Regions from separate parts of the Streptomyces axinellae genome, predicted to be linked through region 2. Evidence: predicted binding sites of a transcription regulator. Region 2 holds the regulator's gene; the other holds the start of a gene.

Region 1 (11,782 bases), on a different contig from region 2:
CACCCGGTAGGAGTGGATCAGGTCGAAGACCCGGGCCGCCTTGGTGACGTCGTCGTCGTGCGAGGCGTCGATGTCCTGGAGCCAGCGGACCGGCTCATAGGGGATGCGCAGCGCCTTGAAGATCTCGTCATAGAACTCGTTCTGGCCCAGCAGCAGGTTCGCCACCTGGCGCAGGAATTCGCCCGACGCGGCACCCTGGATGACGCGGTGGTCATAGGTGCTGGTCAGCGTCATGACCTTGGAGACGCCCAGGCGGTTGAGGGTGTCCTGGGAGGTGCCCTGGAACTCCGCCGGGTACTCCATCGCGCCGACGCCCATGATCAGGCCCTGGCCCGGCATCAGACGCGGCACCGAGTGCACGGTGCCGATGCCGCCCGGGTTGGTCAGCGAGCAGGTGACGCCGGAGAAGTCCTCCATCGTCAGCTTGTTGTTCCGCGCGCGCCGCACGATGTCCTCGTACGCCTGCCAGAACTCGAAGAACGTGAGCGTCTCGGCCTTCTTGATACCGGCGACGACCAGCTGACGGTCCCCGTTCGGCTTCACCAGGTCGATGGCCAGGCCCAGGTTCACATGGTCCGGCTTGACCAGGGTGGGCTTGCCGTCCTTCTCGGTGAACGAGTGGTTCATCGAGGGCATCGCCTTCAGCGCCTGCACCATCGCGTAGCCGATGAGGTGCGTGAAGGACACCTTGCCGCCGCGGGCGCGCTTGAGGTGGTTGTTGATGACGATGCGGTTGTCGAACAGCAGCTTCACCGGGACGGCGCGCACGGACGTGGCCGTGGGCAGCTCCAGGGAGGCGTTCATGTTCTTCGCGACGGCCGCCGACGGGCCGCGCAGGGCCACGTACTCGGGGCCCTCGGCGGGGGTCTCTCCGGCCTTGTCGCCCGCCCCGGCGGCCTTGGCCGGTGCTGCCTTGGCGCCACCGGACGGAGCCGGCTGCGCCGGCTTGGCCGGGGCCTGGGCGGCGGGCTTGGCAGCCGGTGCGCCGCTCGCGGGCGCCGGCTGGGCCGGAGCGCTCGCGGACGGGGCGGGCGCGCCCTGCCGCTGCGCGGGGGCCTCGGTGGCGCCCTGCCCGGCCGCGGCAGGAGCCGGAGCCGGCTTGGCGGCGGCGCTGGGCGCGGGTGCCGGGGAGGTGTCCCGGGGGGTACCGGCGCCGTCCGGCGCCGCGACCCCGTCGGAGGACTCCGGCTGGTAGTCAGCGAAGAAGTCCCACCAGGCTCGGTCTACCGAGTTGGGGTCCTGGAGGTACTGCTGGTAGATCTCGTCGACGAGCCACTCATTGGGTCCGAACGTGGCGGCAGGATCTGTGCCCTGCGCGTCCTTCCGTTCCGCAGAGGTGCTCGGTGAGCTATTGGGGGACTGTGACGACACGGCGGCAACCGCCCTCTTCCGCTTCCTTAGATGGTGGACAGCGGAAATAAAGGCTACTCGTCTCCGGACGATTGGTGGAGTCCGGGCCGCCTCTTGGTCGCGCAAGTCACATCAAAGGCGCGGTTTCAGCCCTGGATTTGGCGGGAATCACTCACGGTTTTGCACCTGCGGTGCAACCGGAGTGCCCCCGTTCCGCGTCCAGGCGGCTCACCAGCGACTCTACGTCAGTGACCGTACGTCAACCCTGGTGACGGTCCGCGCCCGGAAGGGTGAGCTGGATGCGGCAGCCGCGGGGAGATTCGGCCACCCGGATCGAGCCCCCGTGCAGATCGACCGCCCAGCGCGCGATGGCCAGGCCCAGCCCCGTGCCGCCGCCCGCGCCGCCCAGTGCCTCGGCACTGTGGGCGCCGTTGAACCGCTCGAAGACCCGGTGCCGCTCGGCTTCGGGGATGCCGGGCCCCTCGTCGAGCACCTCGACCTCCAAGCTGCCCTCGCTCCCGGCCCCCTCACTCGGTCGGGCCCGGACGGTGACACGGCCGTGCGGCGGGCTGTGCTTGACCGCGTTGTCGATGAGATTGGCCACCACCTGGTGCAGCCGTTCGGGGTCCGCGTAGGCGGTCAGCTCCGGCGGGGAGACGTCCAGGTGCAGATGGACGTCCTTGCGGGCGTGCCCCGAGCCCTTGCTCATGTTGGCCTCCTTGAGCACGCCCGCAAGGTACGGCCACACCTCGAAGCGGCGCGAGTGGAGCGGCACCACGCCGTTGTCCAGCCGGGAGAGGTCCAGCAGGTGGGCCACCAGCCGGCCCAGCCGCTCCGTCTGCGAGAGGGCCGTGCGCATCGTCTCCGGGTCGGCGTCCGAGACGCCGTCCACGACGTTCTCCAGCACGGCCCGCAGGGCGGCGATCGGGGTGCGCAGCTCGTGCGAGACGTTGGCCACCAGCTCCTTGCGGTGCTGGTCCACGGCCTCCAGGTCGGCCGCCATCCGGTTGAAGTTCTCCGCCAGCTCCCCGAACTCGTCCCGCCGCCCGCCGCGTACCCGGCGCGAGTAGTCACCGTGCGCCATCGCCTTGGCGGCGTCGGTCATCTCATCCAGTGGCGCGGTCAGCGACTGGGCCACGAACTGGGTGACCAGCAGCGAGGCGACGATCGAGATGATCGTGATGACCCGCAGCTCGGTCGCGGACTGCATGGCGAACAGCGCCAGCAGCGTGGTGATCACCACGGAGAGGATCACCAGCGCGCCGAGCGCGGCCTTCACGGAACGGTAGGGATCCAGCGGGCGCAGCCCCTCCCACAGGCGGTTCCACGCGTTGCTGCACAGCCGGGTCGCGGCGCGCTGCCAGCCACCCTGGGAAACGGTCATCACGCGCCGTCCGTCCCCGCCCTTCAGGAACCGTCGGCCGCGGCACCGGTCACCGGCGCGGCGGCGCCGCCGGGAGCCGGGGTCTCCAGCGCGTAGCCCACCCCGTGGACGGTGCGGATGCGCTCGGCGCCGATCTTGCGGCGCAGGGCCTTGATGTGGCTGTCCACCGTGCGGGTGCCCGAGGCGTCGGCCCAGTCCCACACCTCGGCCAGCAGCTGCTCACGGGAGAGGACGGCGCGCGGGGAGTGGGCCAGGCACACCAGCAGGTCGAACTCCGTCGGGGTCAGGTGGACATCCTCGCCGGTCACCCGCACCCGGCGCTGGGCGTGGTCGATCTCCAGCTCCCCGAGCCTGAGTATCCCGCTGCGGGGGGTGTGCGCCGCCAGCGTCGCGCGCTCGACCCTGCGCAGCAGGACGTGCACGCGGGCGGCCACCTCCCGCATGGAGAACGGCTTGGTCATGTAGTCGTCGGCGCCGACCCCGAGGCCGACCAGCATGTCCGTCTCGTCGTCCCGCGCGGTCAGCATCAGCACGGGCACCGGGCGCTGGGCCTGGACCCGGCGGCAGACCTCCAGGCCGTCGAAGCCGGGGAGCATGACGTCGAGCACGAGCAGGTCGGGCTGCCATGCCTCGGCGGTGTCCACGGCGGCGGGCCCGTCACCGGCCGTCTGCACCTGGAAGCCCTCCGCGCGCAGCCGTCGGGCGATGGCGTCCACGATGGTCGGGTCGTCCTCCACGACCAGGATGCGCCGCTGGGCGCCGGGGGTGGTCGCGGCGGCAGCTCCGCCAGGTGTCTGAGTGGTGTTCTTCTGGTCCATGCGACCCCGCCCTATGGCTCTTTCCGGCTTCTTCGGAATGCAGCGTAAGGGCCTGCTACGGGCCTCGGCTACGCCGGTCGTACAGCGAGATGAACCACGTCGGGGACGCCTCGGGCGACCGGGATCTGATCGGTCCGAACACGGCAGAACCCCGCATTCCGCAGGGAACCTTCGAATGCGGACGACGGCCGGGCCGACCAGAGCGCCAGTACGCCCCCCGGAGTGAGGGCCCGCAGACACGCGGCGAGGCCCTCGGGGGAGTAGAGGCCGGCGTTGTCGTCGGTGACCGTCCAGTCCGGGCCGTTGTCGATGTCCAGGCACATGGCGTCGTACTGGCACTCCGTACCGGAAATGTGCCGCAGGTGGGCGACGAGGTCCTCCCGGACCAACGCCGTGCGATCGTCGGCGAGCGCGTCGCGTGAGACGGCGGCCAGCGGGCCCGTGCGGTGCCAGTCGAGAATGGCGGGGTCGCGCTCGACCACGGTGATGCGGCCCCAGTGGGGCTCGGCCGCCGCCTCGGCGAGCGAGAAGCCGACGCCGAGCCCACCGATCAGCACATGCGGGCGCTCCCGCCTGCCCGGGCGCCTTGGGCCGGAGGGCTCGGCCGGGCTGTTCAGCTCGGCCAGCGCGGCGCGGACCAGCAGCCGCTCGGAGCGGCCGTCGGAAGTGTCCATCAGGAAGCACCCATTGGCGATGATCTCGTGCTGCTCGCCCCGCCTGCGCAACACCACCTCGCCGTACGGGCCCTCACGGCGGTCGAGCAGCACGGGCTCGGCCCCGGACGAAGGGCGCGTCGGCCAGGTCCGGTCGGGATGGTGCGCGTGGTCGGGCATGCCGCCATCCTGAGCCCGGGCGGGGCGGCGGGGCAATCGGCTTCGGGTGAGGGGTGCCGGGTGCCGGGGGACCCGCGACGGGTGACGGTGACTCGCGGTGGGGCTCGGCGGAGAGCGGGGGCGCGGGGGCGGAGGGGGCGGGGATCGGAGGTCCGGGGGCGCGCGGAAAACCCGTCGCGCCGTCGGACGGCCCATTGTTACGGTCCTGCCGATCCCTCCCGTACCTCTGTCGTTTCTCCCTCACGGGTGCCCGCACCCTGGAAAGTCGGTGTTGATGTTCCGGCAAGCGCCGAGCGCGCCTCATCAGGTCCCCACCCGGCGTGGTGCCTGAGCCAGAATCCGATCGAGGACCGCTCGGCGCTCCCTTGCTGCCCTGAGAATCCGCTCCCAGCAAGGAGACCTCCGGTGTCCATCAGCGACTCCGGTTCCGCGCGCCCCGCCTCCACGGCGGCGGCGTCCCTGCGGACCAACACCTTCACCTGCGTACGCTGCGGGCTGACCGTCACCCAGTTCGGCCCCGACGGCGAACCGCGTCATCACTGCCCCAGCTGTCTGTACTCCCAGCACGTCACCGACCACGTCGAGGGCGGGCCCTCGGACTGCCGTTCGCGGATGAGTCCGATCGCCATCGCCGTGCTGCGCGGCGGGGACTGGCGGGTCATCCACCGCTGCGTCCGCTGTGACGAGCTGACCTCCAGCCCGGTCTCACCGGATGACAACCACCTCATCCTGATGAGGCTGGCGGTGCGTCCGCTGGCCCAGCCGCCCTTCCCGCTCGAAGTGTTCGGCGAGGTGTGAGATGGCCAGACGCCACACCCGTCCCGCACGTCCCCAGCGGCGCAAGACGCCCGCGCGCGAACTGCCCGGTGAGCAGGGCGGGACGTTCCGGTGCGTGGGCTGCCGCCTGGATGTCCCCATGGCGGCACCCGGCACCGCGCACCGCAACCACTGCCCGCACTGTCTGACGAGCCTGCATGTGGACCGGCGGGTGCCCGGCGACCGGGCGGCCGGGTGCCGGGGGCGGATGACCGCGCTGTGTCTGTCGGCGCGGGACGACGGCGAGTGGATGCTGATCCACCTTTGCCACACCTGCGGCGAGTTGAGCGCCAATCGCATCGCGGGGGACGACAACGCGCTGGCGCTGGTCCGCATGGCCGTCCGGCCGCTCTCGGACTCCCGGGTTCCGGTCCGGGCGCTGCTCTCGCTGTAGCGGTCGCGGCCCGGCCGGTCACCCGCCGCCGGACCGATTCGCCGCTGCCGGCCGCCGCACCGTGGCGGCCGGCAGCGGTTCGCCCGTTCCGCGGGGGCCGGCAGCGGTTCGCCCGTACCGTCGCGGGCTGATCGCTCACGGCGAACACCCCCTGCCGCAGTCCGGGGAACAACCCTGCCCTCAGAAGCATTGAGTGGGTATTACTCAAGTTGCTTGCCGAGGGAGAGATCATGGCTACTGCGTCCCCGGAGTTCACCCCTCTCACCCTGCCCGTGCTGTCGCTGGACGCCGAGGGAGACGGCGTCGTGCTGCCGGGCATGGTGGTGCCGCTGGACCTTTCGGAGAGTGACGTGAGCGCGGCCGTGGAGGCCGCGCGGACCGCCGCACCCCAGGGGGACAAGCCGCGGGTGCTGCTTGTTCCCCGGGTGAACGGGGAGTACGCGGACATCGGCGTCCTCGGCCGCGTGGAGCAGGTCGGGCGGCTCGCCGACGGCGACCCCGGTGCGCTCATCCGCGGCCTGCGCCGCGTCCGCATCGGCGCGGGTACCACCGGTCCCGGAACGGCGCTGTGGGTCGAGGGCACCGAGATCTCCGAGTCCGTGCCCGACCCCCTGCCCGGCGCCGTGACCGAGCTGATGAAGGAGTACAAGGCACTCATCACCGACTGGCTCCGCAAGCGCGGGGCCTGGCAGGTCGTGGACCGGGTGCAGCAGATCGACGATGTCTCCCAGCTCGCGGACAACGCCGGGTACTCCCCGTTCCTGAGCACCGAGCAGAAGCTGACGCTGCTGCGCACCACCGACCCCGTCGAGCGGCTCAAGGCCGCCACCGAGGCACTGCGCGAACACCTGGCCGAGCAGGACGTCGCGGAGTCCATTGCCAAGGACGTCCAAGAGGGCGTGGACAAGCAGCAGCGCGAGTTCCTGCTGCGCCGTCAGATGGAAGCCGTCCGCAAGGAACTGGCCGAGCTGAACGGTGCCCCCGGTGGCGAGGGAGCCGAGGGCGAGGACTACCGCGCCCGCGTCGAGGCCGCCGACCTGCCCGAGGAGGTCCGCAAGGCCGCCCTCAAGGAAGTGGACAAGCTGGAGCGCTCCAGCGACCAGTCCCCCGAGGGCAGCTGGATCCGCACCTGGCTCGACACCGTCCTGGAACTGCCCTGGAACGAGCGCACGGAGGACGCCTACGACATCACCGGCGCCCAGGCCGTACTGGATGAGGACCACGCCGGCCTCCAGGACGTCAAGGAGCGCATCACCGAATACCTCGCCGTCCGCAAGCGGCGCGAGGAGCGGGGTCTCGGCGTCGTCGGAGGGCGGCGCGGCGGAGCGGTGCTCGCGCTGACCGGTCCGCCCGGTGTCGGTAAGACCTCGCTGGGTGAGTCCGTGGCCCGCGCGATGGGCCGCAAGTTCGTGCGCGTCGCGCTCGGCGGCGTCCGCGACGAAGCCGAGATCCGCGGCCACCGGCGCACCTACGTCGGAGCCCTGCCCGGCCGCATCGTGCGCGCCATCAAGGAGGCGGGTTCCATGAACCCGGTCGTCCTGCTGGACGAGGTCGACAAGGTCGGCTCCGACTTCCGCGGCGACCCGGCAGCCGCGCTGCTGGAGGTCCTGGACCCGGCCCAGAACCACACCTTCCGTGACCACTACCTGGAGGTCGAACTCGACCTGTCGGACGTGGTCTTCCTCGCCACGGCCAACGTCCTGGAATCCATCCCGCAGCCGCTGCTCGACCGTATGGAGGTCGTCCAGCTCGACGGATACACCGAGCCCGAGAAGATCACCATCGCCCGCGACCACCTGCTGCCCCGCCAGCTGGAACGCGCGGGGCTGGAGAGCGGCGAGGTGACCTTCGACGAGGAGGCCCTGCGCAAGCTGGCCGCCGAATACACCCGCGAGGCGGGTGTACGGAGCCTGGAGCGCGCCGTCCAGCGGGTGCTGCGCAAGGTGGCGGCAAAGCAGCAGCTCGGTGAGCTGGAGCTGCCCTACCTCGTCGGCACCGAAGAGCTGCGCGCCCTCATCGGCCGCCCGCACCACACCCCCGAGTCCGCGCAGGACCCGGCCGAGCGCCGCACCGCGGTGCCGGGCGTGGCCACCGGCCTGGCCGTCACGGGCGCGGGCGGCGACGTGCTCTTCGTCGAGGCGTCCCTGGCCGACCCCGAGACGGGCGCCTCCGGCCTGACCCTGACCGGACAGCTCGGCGACGTGATGAAGGAGTCCGCGCACATCGCGCTCTCCTACCTGCGCTCGCGCGGCGCCGAACTGGAACTGCCGGTCGGCGACCTGAAGGAACGCGGCATCCACCTGCACGTTCCGGCGGGAGCCGTGCCCAAGGACGGACCCAGCGCCGGTGTCACCATGACCACGGCCCTGGCCTCGCTGCTCAGCGGACGCCAGGTGCGGCCCGAGGTGGCGATGACCGGCGAGGTCTCACTGACGGGGCGGGTGCTGCCCATCGGCGGCGTCAAGCAGAAGCTCCTGGCGGCTCACCGCGCCGGGGTGACCACCGTGATCATCCCCAAGCGGAACGAGCCCGACCTGGACGACGTCCCCGCGGAGGTGCTGGACGGCCTCGACGTCCACCCCGTCTCCGACGTCCGCCAGGTCCTGGAACTGGCCCTGACCCCCGCGCAGACCCCCGCCCGGGAGACACCGGTCGCGGCGTGACGGACGCGCCCGGTGAGTGAGAGTGGCCCCCGCCTTCCTGGCGGGGGCCACTCGTGACCTGGGCGGCTGGGCTCAGCCGTTGGCCAGGGCCTGCAGCCGGTCCATTGCCCCGTTGAAGTAGTTGTGGTCGCCCACGGTCGGGCCGGTGGAGGTGTACTGCCAGAAGGTGTAGAAGCCCCAGCCGGCCGGGAGCGTGCCGGGCGTGGACGCGTAGCGGGCGATCCACAGGGGGTTGGTGTTGCCGAAGGCGCCGCTGTTGCCGGTGCACTGCGTCCACCAGCTCGTGGTGGTGTAGATCACCGCGTCGCGCCCGGTCTTGGCCTTGTAGGTGTTGGTGAAGTCCTTGATCCAGTTGACCATCGCGCTCTGGCTCAGGCCGTAGCAGGTCGCGCCGTAGGGGTTGTACTCGATGTCGAGCACCCCCGGCAGCGTCTTGCCGTCCTTGCTCCAGCCGCCGCCGTTGCCGGCGAAGTAGTTCGCCTGCGTGGCGCCGCTGGAGGAGTTGGGGGTGGCGAAGTGGTAAGCGCCCCTGATCATGCCCTGGTTGTACGAGCCGTTGTACTGCTGGGCGAAGTACGGGTTCTTGTAGCTGGTGCCTTCGGTGGCCTTGACGTAGGCGAAGCGGACGCCGCTGTTCCACAGGGTTGACCAGGCCACGTTGCCCTGGTGGCTGCTGACATCCACCCCGTGGACCGTCGCGGTCAGGCCCGCGCGCTCCTCGTCGGGCGGGGTGCCGTCGCTCCTGTCGCCCTCGTGCATCTGAATGCCCGCGCCCATCCAGGCTTCACCGTGCTTGAGCTGGGCCTTGGAACTGTCCCCTGGGGCCGCGGAGGCGGCGCCCGGCAGGGCCAGGACGAGGGCGAGCAGGGAGACGATCATCCCGAGGACAGCCGCGATTCCGCGTCTGCGACGGGCCGTACCGGATCTGAAGCTGGGCATTGCTGCCTCCGGAGCCTCTGGTGGTGGGGGTCTGGTACGTGCGTACGTGCGAAGTATGCCGTTATGTGGGGGGTTACATGCCGCGACGCGCGGGAGGGGTCATGCCCACTGGTGTGGTCATGTCAGGCTGAAGGTACGCGCGTAGACCGGGCGTGCGGAAGGTGGTCTGCCGTCTGCCGTTGGTCTAATCCTGCGAAATACTGGAAGAGCTGCGACGATCGCGGACGCTGACAGAAAGTTTCTTCACCGAAAACGCCGGAGAGGGCGCTGACGTGCACAAGGCCGACACAGATCCCGCCGGGCTCTTCGGACCCGAATGCCTGGACGTGGAGCGCGAATTGGCGGTCTTCCTCCGCCGGGCCCGCGCCTCCTCCGGCGAGATGGCGCGGCAGGTCCACCCTGACCTGGAGCCCGCCGCATACGGCCTCCTCGTACGCCTGGAGGACGCGGGCCCGCAGCGGGCGACGGATCTGGCGGCGTATTTCGGGGTGGGCAAGGCGACGATGAGCAGGCAACTGCACGCGCTCGTGGCCCTCGGCCTCGTGGACCGCGTACCGGACCCGGGCGACCGGCGCGCCTCCCTGGTGCGGCTCACCGAGGAAGGGCGCGACCGCTTCACCCACGTACGGGACGCCCGCCGCCTCTCCTACGCCCGCAAACTCGCCGCCTGGGACCGCGGAGAGATCGCCGAACTCGCCCGCCTCCTGCATCGCCTCAACGTCACGGCGGAGCAGGAGGAATAGGCCGAGCCAGGAGGGGGAGCGGAGCCGGGAAGAGTGAATGGGGCGGGGCGGACAGAGGGTAAGGACGGGGCGGGGCGGGCGTGGGCGACGGCGCCTCAGCCGAGTTGCGACAGGTACGCGTCGGCTTTCTCCGGGTCGAAGAACCACTCCTCGAAGTCCGAGGGGTCGTTGAAGCCGTTGGCGAACCGGTCGGCGACAGTTTGAATCTCCCCGGCGGCCCCGATGACCCGCAGCACATGTTCGGGCGGCGGCGCCAGCATCGCGTTGGTCCACTTCGTGATGTGCCGGGCCATCTCCCAGTACCGGTCGAACGCGTCGCGCATCCACTCCGCGTCGAAGTCGCCCTCTCCCCGCTCCAGGATGGAGCCGAGGTAGGAGGCGGCGCAGCGGGAAGCGGCGTTCGAGCCCTGGGCGGTGATCGGATCGTTGGCGACGACCACGTCGGCGACCCCGAGCACCAGGCCGCCACCGGGCAGCCGCCCGACCGGCTTGCGCACGGTCGGCGCGTAGCGGCCCGCCAGCGTGCCGCCCGCGTCCGTCAGTTCGGCGTTCTTGGCGCGCGCGTACTCCCAGGGCAGATACTCCGCCATCAGCTCCAGCATCCTGGCCAGGTGCTCCTGGGGGTCCTTGAGGTCCTGGAACGCGTCCAGCGGCCCACCGGGTACGCCCTCCCAGAAGAGGATGTCGGCCCGGCCCGTCGTCGTGAGTGCCGGAATCACGAACAACTCGCCGACGCCGGGGACCATGCCGCAGAACGCGGCCTCGGCCTCCGGGCTCTCGGGGTGCGGCTCCACACCGTTGACGTACGAGACTGCCAGCGCGCGCTGCGGCGAGGTGTACGCAGAGCGCTCCGGATCCCGGTCGAACAGTGACACCAACTCGCCCTTGCCCGCCGCGACGAGCACCAGGTCGTAGTTGCGGGCGAAGAAGTCGAGGTCGGAGGCGGCGGCGCCGTGGATCACCAACTGGCCGCCGCGCTGCGCGAAGGTCTCCATCCAGCCGGCCATCTTCACCCGCTGGTCCACCGATTGCGCGTACCCGTCCAGCCGGCCGAGGAAGCCGATGGCCTTGGAGTGGTCGGGCGCGGCGACGGAGACGCCGAGTTTCCCGATCTTCGGGGCCTGGCTCTCCCAGAAGTTGATCTCCAGGTCCCGCTCGTGCTGGAGCGCGATGTCGAACATGCACTGGGTCGACATGACCCGCCCGTGCCGAATCTCGTCCGCCGTGCGGTTGGACATCACGGTCACGTTGTAGCCGTGCCGCTGGAGTCCGAGGGCGAGCTGGAGGCCGGCCTGCCCGGCCCCCACTATGAGTATCTTCCGCATGGCGGCGCTCTCTTCGTCGGTTCGTACGTGTACGCGGGTGGGGGTCCGACCCGCTCAGGCAGGGGCGGCGTCCAGCGCGTGCGCGACGAGGGAGAGGAGCGACTCGGTGACCTTCTCCCGCTTCCGCGCGTCGATGTTCACGATGGGTGCGTAGCCGGGCACCGAGAGGGCCTCTCGTACGTCCTGCGGGTCGTAGGCCGGCGTTCCCTCGAAGTTGTTGACCGCGACGACATAGGGCAGACCGCAGCTCTCGAAGTAGTCCAGCGCGGGGAAACAGTCCTCAAGGCGGCGGGTGTCGGCCATCACGACCGCGCCGATCGCCCCGCGCACCAGGTCGTCCCACATGAACCAGAACCGCTGCTGGCCCGGGGTGCCGAAGAGATAGAGCACCAGGTCGGCGTCGAGGGTGATCCTGCCGAAGTCCATCGCGACCGTGGTGGTGGTCTTTTCCGGCGTCGAGGTGAGGTCGTCCGTTTCCTCGCTCGCCTGCGTCATCAGCGCCTCGGTCTTGAGCGGC
Region 2 (11,782 bases):
CCACGAGCGCGATCCGCGCCTCGCCCAGCCAGGCGAACGACGCGTACAGCGCCATCGCCGAACCGCCGCCGACCAGCGCCAACAGCACCTCCACACAGCCGAAACCGACGGCGGCACGGCAGCTCAGCCGCTTGGCGAGGAGGGATCCGACACCCATCGCGAAGACCATCACGGACAGCACGACAGACGCCTGGGTGACCGAATCCCCGTCCAACGAGGAGGCCAGCGCGACCAGTTCCAGCTCGTAGACCAGGCCGCAGGCCGCGCAGATGAAGGCCGAGGCGAGGACGAACCCCCGCGCCGGCCCCGCCCGTACGGGCAGCCGTGCGCCCTTGCCGCGGGGCCGGGGGTACTCGGTCATGCGGGGAACCGTACGTGACAGCTCTTGCACCCTCGGTCACTCACACGGGTGGCCCGGCATGGCGCTTCAGGCCGCTTCGCAGCACCTCACGTCACATCGCACAGTGGGCCGGAACCGGCGTCCGGGGCACCACCGGAAAGGGCACCCGTGATGACGTCCAACGGATCGCTGCGGCACTGGTTCCCGGCGGCCACCCGCGTCCGCGTGGAGACCAGCCGGCCCTCCTGCGGATAGGAATGCCAGGTACGCCAGCGCACTTGCCCCTCGTGCCGTTGGACCAGCAGCGCGGTGAAAGCGTGGGGGGCGCCCGGAAAGGTGCCCGCGAGCCCGTTCGGATGGTCTGCCACCAGCGCGAGCAACTCCTGCGCGCGCCCGGCGAACGAGCCGGGTGACAACGTCTCGACGCGCGCCGCGAATTCGTACTCCCACGCGCCGAACTGTTTGGAAACGCCCAGCGGCAGGGGGGTGCTGCTGCCCGGCATACAGGCGACCGTCTCCGAACAGCCTCCGTATCCCTCATCCAGCAGCACCTGGTGCGAAGCGCCCAGCAGCCTCAACTGCACGTGCGTGTCGCCGAGTTCGAGATCGAGGCAGGCGAGCGCGGGGAGGGGCTCGCGGCCCAGGGCCCACGCGAGGTCACCCGCGCGGGTATCGGTGTAAGCGGTCTTCAGGGTGGTGAGCATGGGACGGCTCCGCAAGCACGCAGTGGAGGGTGGGCCGGCCCACCCCTCGATGTCCCGAGGCTCCGGAGGCGCTCGGGGACGGCAGATCACGATTCACCGAATCACGGAATGCTCCGCGTCCCCAGCGCTTTTACCCAACATCTCCGGATTTCCATCCCATAGGTATAGAAGAGGTCAGGTGTTCCCCTACCCGCGAAGAAGAAGGGGCGGCCCGGCTGTCCGATATGCCGCCAACTGCCCCTTCGGGGGCCGGAGTCGGAGGTCTCTGAAGCGGAGTCGGAGGATCCTGAAGCGGAGTCGGAGGATCCCGAAACCGAGTCGTCGCGACGTCCGGGACCGCGTGTTCGCCGTCACCGGCCCGCGGCGGCCCGCGGCGGCCCGGGTGGAAAGGGCCGGGCGGACGTCGGGCCGAGCGGGCGCCAGGCCGAGCGGGCGCCAGGCCGAGCGGGCGCCAGGCCGAGCGGGGCGGGTGGCCGAGCGGGGCGGGTGGCCCCGGGGGCTCAGCCGCCCCCGCCACCACCGCCGCCACAGCCCCCGCCGCCACCGCCGCCGCACGAGGACCCGCCGCCGCACGACGAGCCGCCGCCACATCCGTGATGACCCCCGTGCCCGCCGTGGTGCCCGCCGCCGGACGAGTCACCGCCGGCCCACCACGAGGGGCCGGAGCCGCCGCCCGAGCCCGGACCGCCGCCCGTGCCCAAGCTGCCGCCGGACCCCGCACTGACCTTGCTCGCGATGACCACGACCCCGAAGATCACGGCCACCCCCACTATGACCAGGGCAACTGCCATATACCTATCCCCCTTTGAAGTACGCACGTACTGTCCGCCGTGCGCCGGCTCGCCCGCGCACGCAGGCGGCTCCTGCCCGGCATCGGGTGCGGCAAAGCCGAGTTGAGGAAGACAAGAGCTTGCCGGAGGATGACGGCCATGACTGCTGGCCACGCTGCTGCCCCGGGCGCGCGGGGAGCCGGGGGTGCCGCCCGGACGGAGTCCGGGTCCGGGCGCCCGCTGCTCAACCGCCGCCTCGCCGAGTTCGGCACCACCATCTTCGCCGAGATGTCCGCGCTGGCCGTGGAGACCGGTGCCCTCAACCTCGGGCAGGGCTTCCCCGACACGGACGGCCCCGAACAGGTACGCGAAGCCGCCGTACGCGCCCTGCGGGACGGGCGCGGCAACCAGTACCCGCCGGGCCCCGGCGTCCCCGAACTGCGCGCCGCCATCGCCGCGCACCAACAGCGCTTCTACGGGCTGAGCCCCGACCCGGACACCGAGGTACTCGTCACCGCCGGCGCGACGGAGGCCATCGCCGCCTCCCTCCTCGCGCTGGTCGAACCGGGCGACGAGGTGATCGCGCTGGAGCCGTACTACGACTCCTACGCCGCCTCCATCGCCATGGCCGGCGGCACCCGCGTCCCCGTCATGCTGCACCCCGCAGCCGGGGAGGCACCGCACGGCGCGGCCGACGAGCACGCGACCGACAAGGACGAGAGCGAGGAGGGCGGGGCCGACGCGAGCGGGGCCGACAGGGCCGACAGGGCCGACAGGGCCGACAGGGCCGACAGGGCCGACAGGGCCGACAGGGCCGACAGGGCCGACAGGGCCGACAGGGCCGACGAGTACGCGACCGACGGCACCTACCGCCTCGACCTCGACGAACTGCGCGACGCGATCACCGACCGCACCCGCCTCATCCTCCTCAACACCCCCCACAACCCCACCGGCACCGTACTGAGCCGCGCCGAACTGGCCGCCGTCGCCGAGATGTGCGTCGAGCACGACCTCCTGGCCGTCACCGACGAGGTCTACGAACACCTGGTCTTCGAAGGCACGCACCACCCCCTCGCCTCGTTCCCGGGCATGCGCGAGCGCACCGTCACCATCAGCTCCTCGGGCAAGACCTTCTCCTTCACCGGCTGGAAGGTCGGCTGGGTCACCGGCACCCCCGCCCTGGTGAGCGCGGTCCGCTCCGCCAAGCAGTACCTGACGTACGTGTCCGCCGGGCCGTTCCAGTACGCCGTGGCGGAGGCCCTGGCGCTGCCCGACGACTACTACACCGCGCTGCGCGAGGACCTGCGCGCCAAGCGGGACCTCCTGGCACGGGGCCTGCGAGCGGCGGGCTTCGGAGTCTTCCGCCCGGCCGGCACCTACTTCATCACCACCGACATCCGCCCCCTGGGCGCCACCGACGGCACCGCCTTCTGCCTGGACCTGCCGCGCCGCGCGGGCGTCGTCGCCGTCCCCACCCAGGTCTTCTACGACCACGCCGAGGCCGGCGCCCCCTACGTCCGCTTCGCCTTCTGCAAGCGGAAGGGTGTGTTGGAAGAGGCAGTGACACGCCTCAAGCGTTTGGCGCCCTGACGGGCGTTGGGCGCGGCCCGACGCACGCGGAGAGAACCGGCTGCCGGAGCGGCGGCGCAGCCGGGGCCGTTCGCAGGCCCCGGCCCTCAGCCGTCCGCTTGGCCCGCCGTGGGGCGCTTGGTCGCCTGGCCGTTCTGCTCGGGCAGGACCACAGGGTCGGGCAGGACCACAGGCTCGGACGAGGCGGCGGCCGGAGCGGCGGCCGGAGCGGCGGCGCGCAGCGAACGCACCGCGGCGCGCGGCGAACGCCCGGTGGCGAAGCGCCGCATGCAGGGGCGCTCGACCAGCGCGTACAGCATCCAGGACGCGGTCAGGGCCACGGCGAGCGAGGCGCAGACGAGTCCGGCCACCGGCCAGGTGCGGCCCCAGTAGTGGAGGAGGGCCGCGATCACGATGAGATGCACCAGGTAGAAGGCGTAGGAGAGGTCCCCGAGGAAGACCATGCCCCGCGTCCGCAGCAAGGACCTCCCCCCGCGCGCGTCCAGCGCCGCCGTCGCCCGGACCAGGAGGCCGACGGGGATCACCGTGACGGCGGCGGGCAGGAACGGGGCGGGGAGCAGCGCGATACCGAGGAGGAGGGCCGCGCACAGCAGGCCGCCGGACGGGAGGACTCCGATCCGGACGGCGGGCCCGGCCGGATGCACGCGCCCGGCCGTGTGCACATGCCCACCCGTGTGCATCCGGGCGAGGATCATCCCCAGGACGAACTCCGGGAGCCGGCTCGGCGGGAAGGAGTAGACGAACGCCAGTTGCACATCGGTGATGTCCCCGGGCAGATATCCCGCGTGGAGCGGCGTACCGCCCAGCCCCAGCGAGATCGTCGGGATGGCCCAGACCCCCGCGACGGCGACGACGGCGGCGAGGGGGAGCCGGTCCGGACGGATCTTCAGGACCAGCGGCAGAAACAGCGGGAAGAGCAGATAGAACAGCAGCTCGCAGGTGAGCGACCAGGCGACCCCGTTACCCCCCTGGGCGAGCTTCGACAGCGGCGCGAAGGAGTGCGCCAGCGTGGCGTTGGCCCAGTCGCTCAGCCCGGAGACGGGAGCGGGCCCGCCGAGCGGGCGCGGCATTCCGGCCCCCCGGACGAGCAGCATGAGGAGCGCCAGGACGACCAGGTGGTTCGGATAGATCTTGACGGCCCGCCGACGCCAGAATCCGCGGGCCGTGTCCGTCTCCCGGGCGGAGTGGGTCAGCACGAATCCGCTGAGGACGAAGAAGAGCGAGACCCCGGCCGATCCCAGCAGAAACCAGACCGGGTGCGGCCGGTCGCCGTTCCGCAGGGCGTCCAGGAACGTGATGTGGAAGACGAACACCCCGGACGCGGCGAGGAACCGCAGTCCGGTCAATGAGGGCAGCCACGCCAACGGGGCTGACTGCCCTGGCGAGTTCGCCGAGTCCGGTGCGGCTGAGGAGGCCGGCCAGGCCGAACCGTCCGAGGCGGCCGACGGGGTCGCCCGGCGCCGGTTCATCGGCGGTCCGTTGCCGCGCGCGGCGCCCGGCGGCGGGGGGATGCTGAAAGCCCTCGCCACTCACCCGCGTCGCCGCCGGTCATCGTGGACGAGCGCTGAGATCTTCCGCGGACGAGCTGAATTGCGTCGCTGGCAAGAAGGGCGGAGGCGGCGGTCGGCAAAGTCATCCCCTACATATGCGGCGGAGGATTGCGGGCCGTTCAGTTCATTGGTGCGGAGATATCCTTCCCGCGCCCAGTACGGGGCAGACGCCCTCATACGAGTGGTGAATCGAGCGCGCGTACGGTAATTCGGGCGCGGGAGCGGTCAACCACGGCTCGCCGCAAGCGCGTTACGGGGCTCGCGGGTACGCCCGCGAGGACGTGTTCACGTAACGGGCGCGGAACCCGGTGGCGATGGCGCGCAGGCGAATGCCCCGCGATCAGTCCTCACCGCGGGCTGCGGGCTGCGACCTGCGGACCGGGGACTGCGGGCCGGGCCCGGTCCGACGCGCGAAGCCGGGCAGCCCGGTCTCAGGGGCTGCCCGGCTCAGCGCGTGCGGGCGAGGCTGGGGGGGGACGGTTCGGTCAGGCGTTCCTGCCGCCGTCGCCCTCGTCCCCGCCGCCGCCCTCGCCGCCGTTTTCGGAGGAGTCGACGTCCTTCTCCAGGCCGAACTGCTCCACGAGCCACTTGTCGAACTCGATCGAGGCGCGGACCCAGCTGACCGTGCTGGAGACGAAGTGCTCCAGGGAGACGCCGGTGCCGATCAGCATCTGGGCCTCGCCGATGAGGCGGACGCTGCCGTCGTCGTGGGTGTGGCTGTAGACCTTCGGCCACAGCGTGCGGCGGTTCCAGTCGTCGATGGCCTCAAGGAGCCTGGGCTTCTCCTCGATGGTGTGCGGCCGGTCGTAGAACGTCCGGACGGAGAAGACCTGCTGCTCCTCCTCGCCCCGGAACATGAAGTAGGTGCGGAACTCCTCCCACGGCGCCGCGAGGTCCCCCTCGTCGTCGACGACGTACTTCAGCTCCATCTGGTCGAGGAGCTGCTTGACGAGGTCCTGGTCCGGGATGATGGGACCGGACGGGCCGGACTCCTCCGGCTCCTCGGGCTGGCCCCCGAAGTTCGGGATCGAGGACGGGTCGATGCTCACGTGGGTGTTCCCTTCATCTACGGCTCCGGCCATCCTCCCGCACGGCCCCCCCGCCCTGGCAACCTCGGGTGCGTCTCACGGCCGTACGGCTACGCCGCCCCCGCCCCGAAGGGGCGCGAGGAACGGCGCGCTCAACCCCCACGCACCCACACCCCGCAAAGCACAAACAGGGGCACCCCCTCCCCAGCACCTCAAAGAGGGACAACGTAAAACCCGACCCTTTCGGGGCGCGAGGAACGGCGCGCCCAGCCCCCACGCACCCACACCCCGCAAAGCACAAACAGGGGCACCCCCTCCCCAACACCTGCACCGGCACCTGCACCGGCACCGGCACCGGCAAAGGGGCCACCGGAAAAACCCGCCGGCCAAACCCGAGAGGCGGGCCCGCCCGGGGCGCCCCGCGCCCCGGGCCCCTACCCACCCACAGAAGCGTCCGCGGCCAGGCCGACCGTCAGTCCGTCCCACCCCTCGACATGATCGACCCGCACCACGTCGCCGTCGCGGACCTCTCCGGCGAGGATCTCCCGCGCGAGCTGGTCGCCGATGGCGGTCTGTACCAGGCGCCGCAGGGGCCGGGCCCCGTACGCCGGGTCGTTGCCCTCGACGGCCAGCCAGTCGAGGGCCGCCGGGGTGACGTCGAGGGTGAGGCGGCGCTCGGCGAGGCGGCGCTGGAGCGCGTCGATCTGGAGCTGGGCGATCCGCCGCAGCTCGTCGCCGGCCAGGGCGGAGAAGATGACCAGGTCGTCCAGCCGGTTGAGGAATTCCGGGCGGAAGGCCGCCCGCACCGCGGCGAGGACCTGCTCGCGCTTCTCGTCCTCCTTCTCCAGCGGGTCGGTCAGGTGCTGGCTGCCCAGGTTGGAGGTCAGGATCAGGATCGTGTTGCGGAAATCGACCGTGCGGCCCTGGCCGTCGGTGAGCCGGCCGTCGTCGAGTACCTGGAGGAGGACGTCGAAGACATCGTGGTGCGCCTTTTCGACCTCGTCCAGCAGGACGACGCTGTAGGGGCGGCGGCGGACGGCCTCGGTGAGCTGGCCGCCTTCCTCGTAGCCGACGTAGCCGGGGGGCGCGCCCACCAGGCGGGCGACCGAGTGCTTCTCGCCGTACTCGCTCATGTCGATGCGGACCATGGCCCGCTCGTCGTCGAACAGGAAGTCGGCCAGCGCCTTGGCCAGCTCGGTCTTGCCGACGCCGGTGGGGCCGAGGAAGAGGAAGGAGCCGGTGGGGCGGTTGGGGTCGGCGATACCGGCGCGGGTGCGGCGTACGGCGTCGGAGACGGCGCGCACGGCCTCGCTCTGACCGATCAGCCGCTTGCCCAGCTCGTCCTCCATGCGCAGCAGCTTCTGCGTCTCGCCCTCCAGCAGGCGGCCGGCGGGGATGCCCGTCCAGGAGGCGACGACGTCGGCGATGTCGTCGGAGCCGACCTCGTCCTTGACCATTTTGTCGCGGCCGGCGCGCTCTCCCCGGCCCTCCGCGGTGGCGGCCTCGGCCTCCTTCTTGGCCTCTTCCTCCTCCTCGGAGGCGGCCTCCAGCTCCCGCTCGACGCCGGGGATCTCGCCGTAGAGCAGTTTGGAGGCGGTGTCGAAGTCGCCGTCGCGCTGGGCGCGCTCGGCCTGGCCGCGCAGCTCGTCGAGCTGCTCCTTCAGCTCACCGACGCGGTTGAGGCCCTGCTTCTCCTTCTCCCAGCGGGCGGTGAGGCCGCGCAGCTCCTCCTCTTTGTCGGCCAGCTCGCGGCGCAGCCGCTCCAGCCGTTCGACGGAGGCGGGGTCGGTCTCCTTGTCCAGGGCCAGCTCCTCCATCTTGAGCCGGTCCACGGCGCGCTGGAGTTCGTCGATCTCCAGGGGGGAGGAGTCGATCTCCATGCGGAGCCGGGAGGCGGCCTCGTCCACCAGGTCGATGGCCTTGTCGGGGAGGAAGCGGGAGGTGATGTAGCGGTCGGAGAGCGCGGCGGCGGCCACCAGGGCGCCGTCGGAGATCTGCACCTTGTGGTGGGCCTCGTAGCGCCCCTTGAGGCCGCGCAGGATCGCGATGGAGTCCTCGACGGTGGGCTCGGCGACCAGCACCTGCTGGAAGCGGCGCTCCAGGGCCGGGTCCTTCTCGATCCGCTCGCGGTACTCGTCCAGCGTGGTGGCGCCGACCATGCGCAGTTCGCCGCGGGCCAGCATCGGCTTGAGCATGTTGCCCGCGTCCATGGCCGAGTCGCCGCCGGCGCCCGCGCCGACGACGGTGTGCAGCTCGTCGATGAACGTGATGACCTGGCCGTCGCTCTCCTTGATCTCGGAGAGCACGGTCTTGAGCCGCTCCTCGAACTCGCCCCGGTACTTGGCCCCGGCCACCATCGCGCTCAGGTCGAGGCTGACGATCCGCTTGTCGCGCAGCGACTCGGGCACATCGCCCTTGACCACGCGCTGGGCCAGGCCCTCGACGACGGCGGTCTTGCCGACGCCGGGCTCGCCGATGAGCACCGGGTTGTTCTTGGTGCGGCGGGAGAGGACCTGCACGACGCGGCGGATCTCGTGATCGCGCCCGATGACCGGGTCGAGCTTGCCCTCGCGGGCCGCCGCCGTCAGGTCGGTGCCGAACTTCTCCAGCGCCTTGTAGGTGCCCTCGGGGTCCGCGTTGGTGACCCGCTTGCTGCCGCGCTGCTGCTGGAAGGCGGCCGTCAGCTTCTTGTCGTCGGCGCCCTGCTCCTTGAGGAGGTCGGCGGCGTGGCCGCCCTTGGCCGCGATCCCGATCAGCAGGTGCTCGGTGGACACGAAGCTGTCGCCCAGCTCCTGGGCGCGCTGGGAGGCGTCGGCGATGGCGGCCAGCAGCTCGCGGTCGGCCTGCGGCCTGCTGACGGTCGAGCCCTGGACGGTGGGGAGTGCGGCGAGCTGGCGCTCGGCGCCCGCACGCAGCGCCGCCTGGTCGGCGCCGGCCGCCGCCACCAGGTCCTGGATGTTCTCGTTGTCCTCGCCCGTGAGCAGGGCGAGGAGCAGATGCGCCGGGGTGATGTCGGGGTTTCCGTCGGTGACCGCACGGCTGTTCGCCGCGCTGATCGCGTCCCGGCTCCTGTTGGTCAGCTCCGCGTCCACAGTGCCGCGCTCCTCCTCCTGCGAGTTGCTTTCTCCGGTGAGTTGCTTTCTCCAGTATGCAGCAAGTTGAGCCTGTCGGGCTCAAGCTGACTGGCACCCCGTACAACCGCATACGATCCCGATTCGTTCCCGGGTACCCGCATTCGTCCGCCGGTCGTTCGCAAAAGCCTGACGAAAACACCCCTGCGGGCGCATCCAACGAGCGCCCATGACAGTCTCAACCAGGGTGCGGCACACTCAAGGAACCCCGGCACAGGGGCATTTGGAGAAAACACAGTGAAAATCGGCAGCAATGGCATCAGTCGGGCCTCAGCGGTGATCGTCACCGCCGGAGCCGTCCTGACGGCGGGGGCCCTGACCTCCCCGGCCGTGGCCGCGGGACCGCAGGCCCTCGCGGCCAAGAAGCCTTCGATCGTCGCCAAGAGCGGCTTCGTGATGAACAACGGCACCGCCAAGAGCCTCTACACCAAGGCCGCCGATACGCGGCGCTCCACCGGCTCGACCACCAAGATCATGACGGCCAAGGTGGTGCTCTCCCAGGCGAAGCTCAACCTCAACAGCAAGGTCAAGATCCAGAAGGCGTACAGCGACTACATCGTCAAGAACGGCGCCTCCTCGGCCCGTCTGATCGTCGGCGACAAGGTCACCGTCCGCCAGCTCCTGTACGGCCTGATGCTGCCCTCCGGCTGCGACGCGGCCTACGCGCTGGCCGACAAGTTCGGCAGCGGCTCCACCCGCGCCAAGCGCGTGAAGTCCTTCATCGGCAAGATGAACACCACCGCCAAGAGCCTGGGCCTGAAGAACACCCACTTCGACTCGTTCGACGGCATCGGCCACGGCAAGAACTACTCCAGCGCGCGGGACCTGACCAAGCTCGCCAGCAGCGCTCTGAAGAGCTCCACCTTCCGCAAGATCGTGAAGACCCGCTCGACCAAGCAGACGACCGTCACCAAGAGCGGCGGCCACCGGACCATGTCCTGGTCCAACACGAACAACCTGCTGGGCAGCTACTCGGGCACCATCGGCGTCAAGACCGGCTCGGGCCCCGAGGCCAAGTACTGCCTGGTCTTCGCCGCGACCCGCGGCGGCAAGACGGTCGTCGGCACCGTCCTCACCTCCTCCTCCGTCGCCAAGCGCACCTCGGACGCGAAGAAGCTCCTGAACTACGGCTTCGCCAAGTGACCTTCTGACGTCCCGGGCCCCGGGCTCACTCTCGGGGCCTGGGGCGCCAGACCACCAGCGCACCCGACTGGTGCACGTCGTCATAGGGCACCAGATCCCGCCGGTAGGAGGCGTGCACCTGCGCCTCGCGCTGCTGCATCGCCACGGCGGCGCCCTCGACGGCGGACGACAGCTCGGAGACCCGCGCCTTGAGCGCGCTCACCTGCTGCTCCAGCTCGATGATCCGCTTGATGCCCGCCAGGTTGATGCCCTCGTCCTGGCTGAGCCGCTGCACCTCGCGCAGCAGCTCGATGTCGCGCGCGGAGTAGCGCCGGCCCCGGCCGGGCGTGCGGTCCGGGGAGACCAGGCCGAGACGGTCGTACTGCCGGAGCGTCTGCGGGTGCAGGCCCGACAGCTGGGCGGCGACCGAGATGACGTAGACCGGGGACTCCTCGGTCAGCTCGTACGAAGCGGCGCGTGCCGCGAACCCTCGCCTGCGTCCGTCCCGGCCGTCCACCTCAGTCTCCCTTCGCTGCCTTGAACAACGCAGCGCGCGGGTCCTCTCCCGCTGTCGCGTCCCGATAGGACTCCAGGGAGTCCTTCGCCTTGTCACTCAGATCCTTGGGCACCGACACCTCCACTGTCACCAGCAGATCGCCGTGTGTCCCGTCCTTGCGGACCGCGCCCTTGCCCCTGGCCCGCATCGTGCGCCCCGAGGGGGTGCCGGGCGGAAGCTTCAGGGTGACGGGCGGACCGCCGAGCGTGGGGACCTTCACCTCGCCGCCGAGGGCCGCCTCCGGGAAGGTGACCGGCACGGTGACGGTGAGGTTGTCCCCTCTGCGGCCGAAGACCGGGTGCCGGTCCACGTGCACGACCACGTACAGGTCCCCGTTGGGGCCGCCGCGCTCGCCCGGCGCTCCCTTGCCCCGCAGCCGGATGCGCTGGCCGTCGCTGACCCCCGCCGGGATGCGCACCTGCATGGTGCGCGAACTGGTGGCGCGGCCCGATCCCTTGCAGGTCTCGCAGGGGTCCTGCGCGATCAGGCCCCGGCCCCGGCAGTCCACGCACGGGTCGGTCAGCGAGAAGCCGCCGCCCCCGCCACGGGAGACCTGCCCGGTGCCCACACAGGTGGGACACACCCTCGGGGTGCCGTTCTTGTCGCCCGTGCCCGCGCACTCCTTGCATGCGGCGCTGCTGGACATCCGCAGCGGAACCGTGGCCCCGTCCACCGCCTCGGTGAAGCTGAGCGTCACCTCGGACTCGATGTCCTGGCCGCGCCTGGGCTGGGTGCGGGTGCTGCCGCCGCCCCGGTTGAAGAGCCCGCCGAACACGTCGCCGAGCCCGCCGCCGAAGCCGCCGCCGGGTCCGCCGGGGCCGCCCCCGCCGCCGCCCTGACCGCCGCCGAAGAGGTCGCCCAGGTCGAAGTTGAACGTTCCGCCGCCGGGGCCGCCCGCGCCGCCCGGTCCGCCGGGCCGGAAGCCGCCGCCGTTGCCGAAGAGCGTGCGGGCCTCGTCGTACTCCTTGCGGCGCTTGGCGTCACCGAGGAC

Evidence for each region. Region 2 encodes HspR, which represses chaperone genes until heat shock. Its sites were predicted from a motif close to TTGAGNNNNNNNNNCTCAA; they were not measured.
Region 1: lon (endopeptidase La) is a predicted target of HspR. The motif match lies at 5,785-5,803, and genes of this name have one in related genera.

The regions. Positions count from the first base shown of each region.
Region 1 is NZ_BAAARJ010000004.1:243,013-254,794, forward strand. It holds gene ABD339_RS07535 (multifunctional oxoglutarate decarboxylase/oxoglutarate dehydrogenase thiamine pyrophosphate-binding subunit/dihydrolipoyllysine-residue succinyltransferase subunit) at 1-1,371, opposite strand, end outside; gene ABD339_RS07540 (HAMP domain-containing sensor histidine kinase) at 1,610-2,734, opposite strand; gene ABD339_RS07545 (response regulator transcription factor) at 2,758-3,552, opposite strand; gene ABD339_RS07550 (spermidine synthase family protein) at 3,621-4,385, opposite strand; gene ABD339_RS07555 (RNHCP domain-containing protein) at 4,797-5,183, shown strand; gene ABD339_RS07560 (RNHCP domain-containing protein) at 5,185-5,595, shown strand; gene lon (endopeptidase La) at 5,826-8,258, shown strand; gene ABD339_RS07570 (lysozyme) at 8,331-9,197, opposite strand; gene ABD339_RS07575 (MarR family winged helix-turn-helix transcriptional regulator) at 9,470-9,940, shown strand; gene ABD339_RS07580 (styrene monooxygenase/indole monooxygenase family protein) at 10,036-11,265, opposite strand; gene ABD339_RS07585 (GTP-binding protein) at 11,320-11,782, opposite strand, start outside.
Region 2 is NZ_BAAARJ010000031.1:38,094-49,875, forward strand. It holds gene ABD339_RS31235 (polyamine aminopropyltransferase) at 1-361, opposite strand, end outside; gene ABD339_RS31240 (DUF2617 family protein) at 448-1,044, opposite strand; gene ABD339_RS31245 (hypothetical protein) at 1,545-1,835, opposite strand; gene ABD339_RS31250 (aminotransferase class I/II-fold pyridoxal phosphate-dependent enzyme) at 1,965-3,404, shown strand; gene ABD339_RS31255 (acyltransferase family protein) at 3,491-4,750, opposite strand; gene ABD339_RS31260 (YbjN domain-containing protein) at 5,440-6,003, opposite strand; gene clpB (ATP-dependent chaperone ClpB) at 6,417-9,074, opposite strand; gene ABD339_RS31270 (D-alanyl-D-alanine carboxypeptidase family protein) at 9,351-10,256, shown strand; gene ABD339_RS31275 (heat shock protein transcriptional repressor HspR) at 10,282-10,752, opposite strand; gene dnaJ (molecular chaperone DnaJ) at 10,754-11,782, opposite strand, start outside.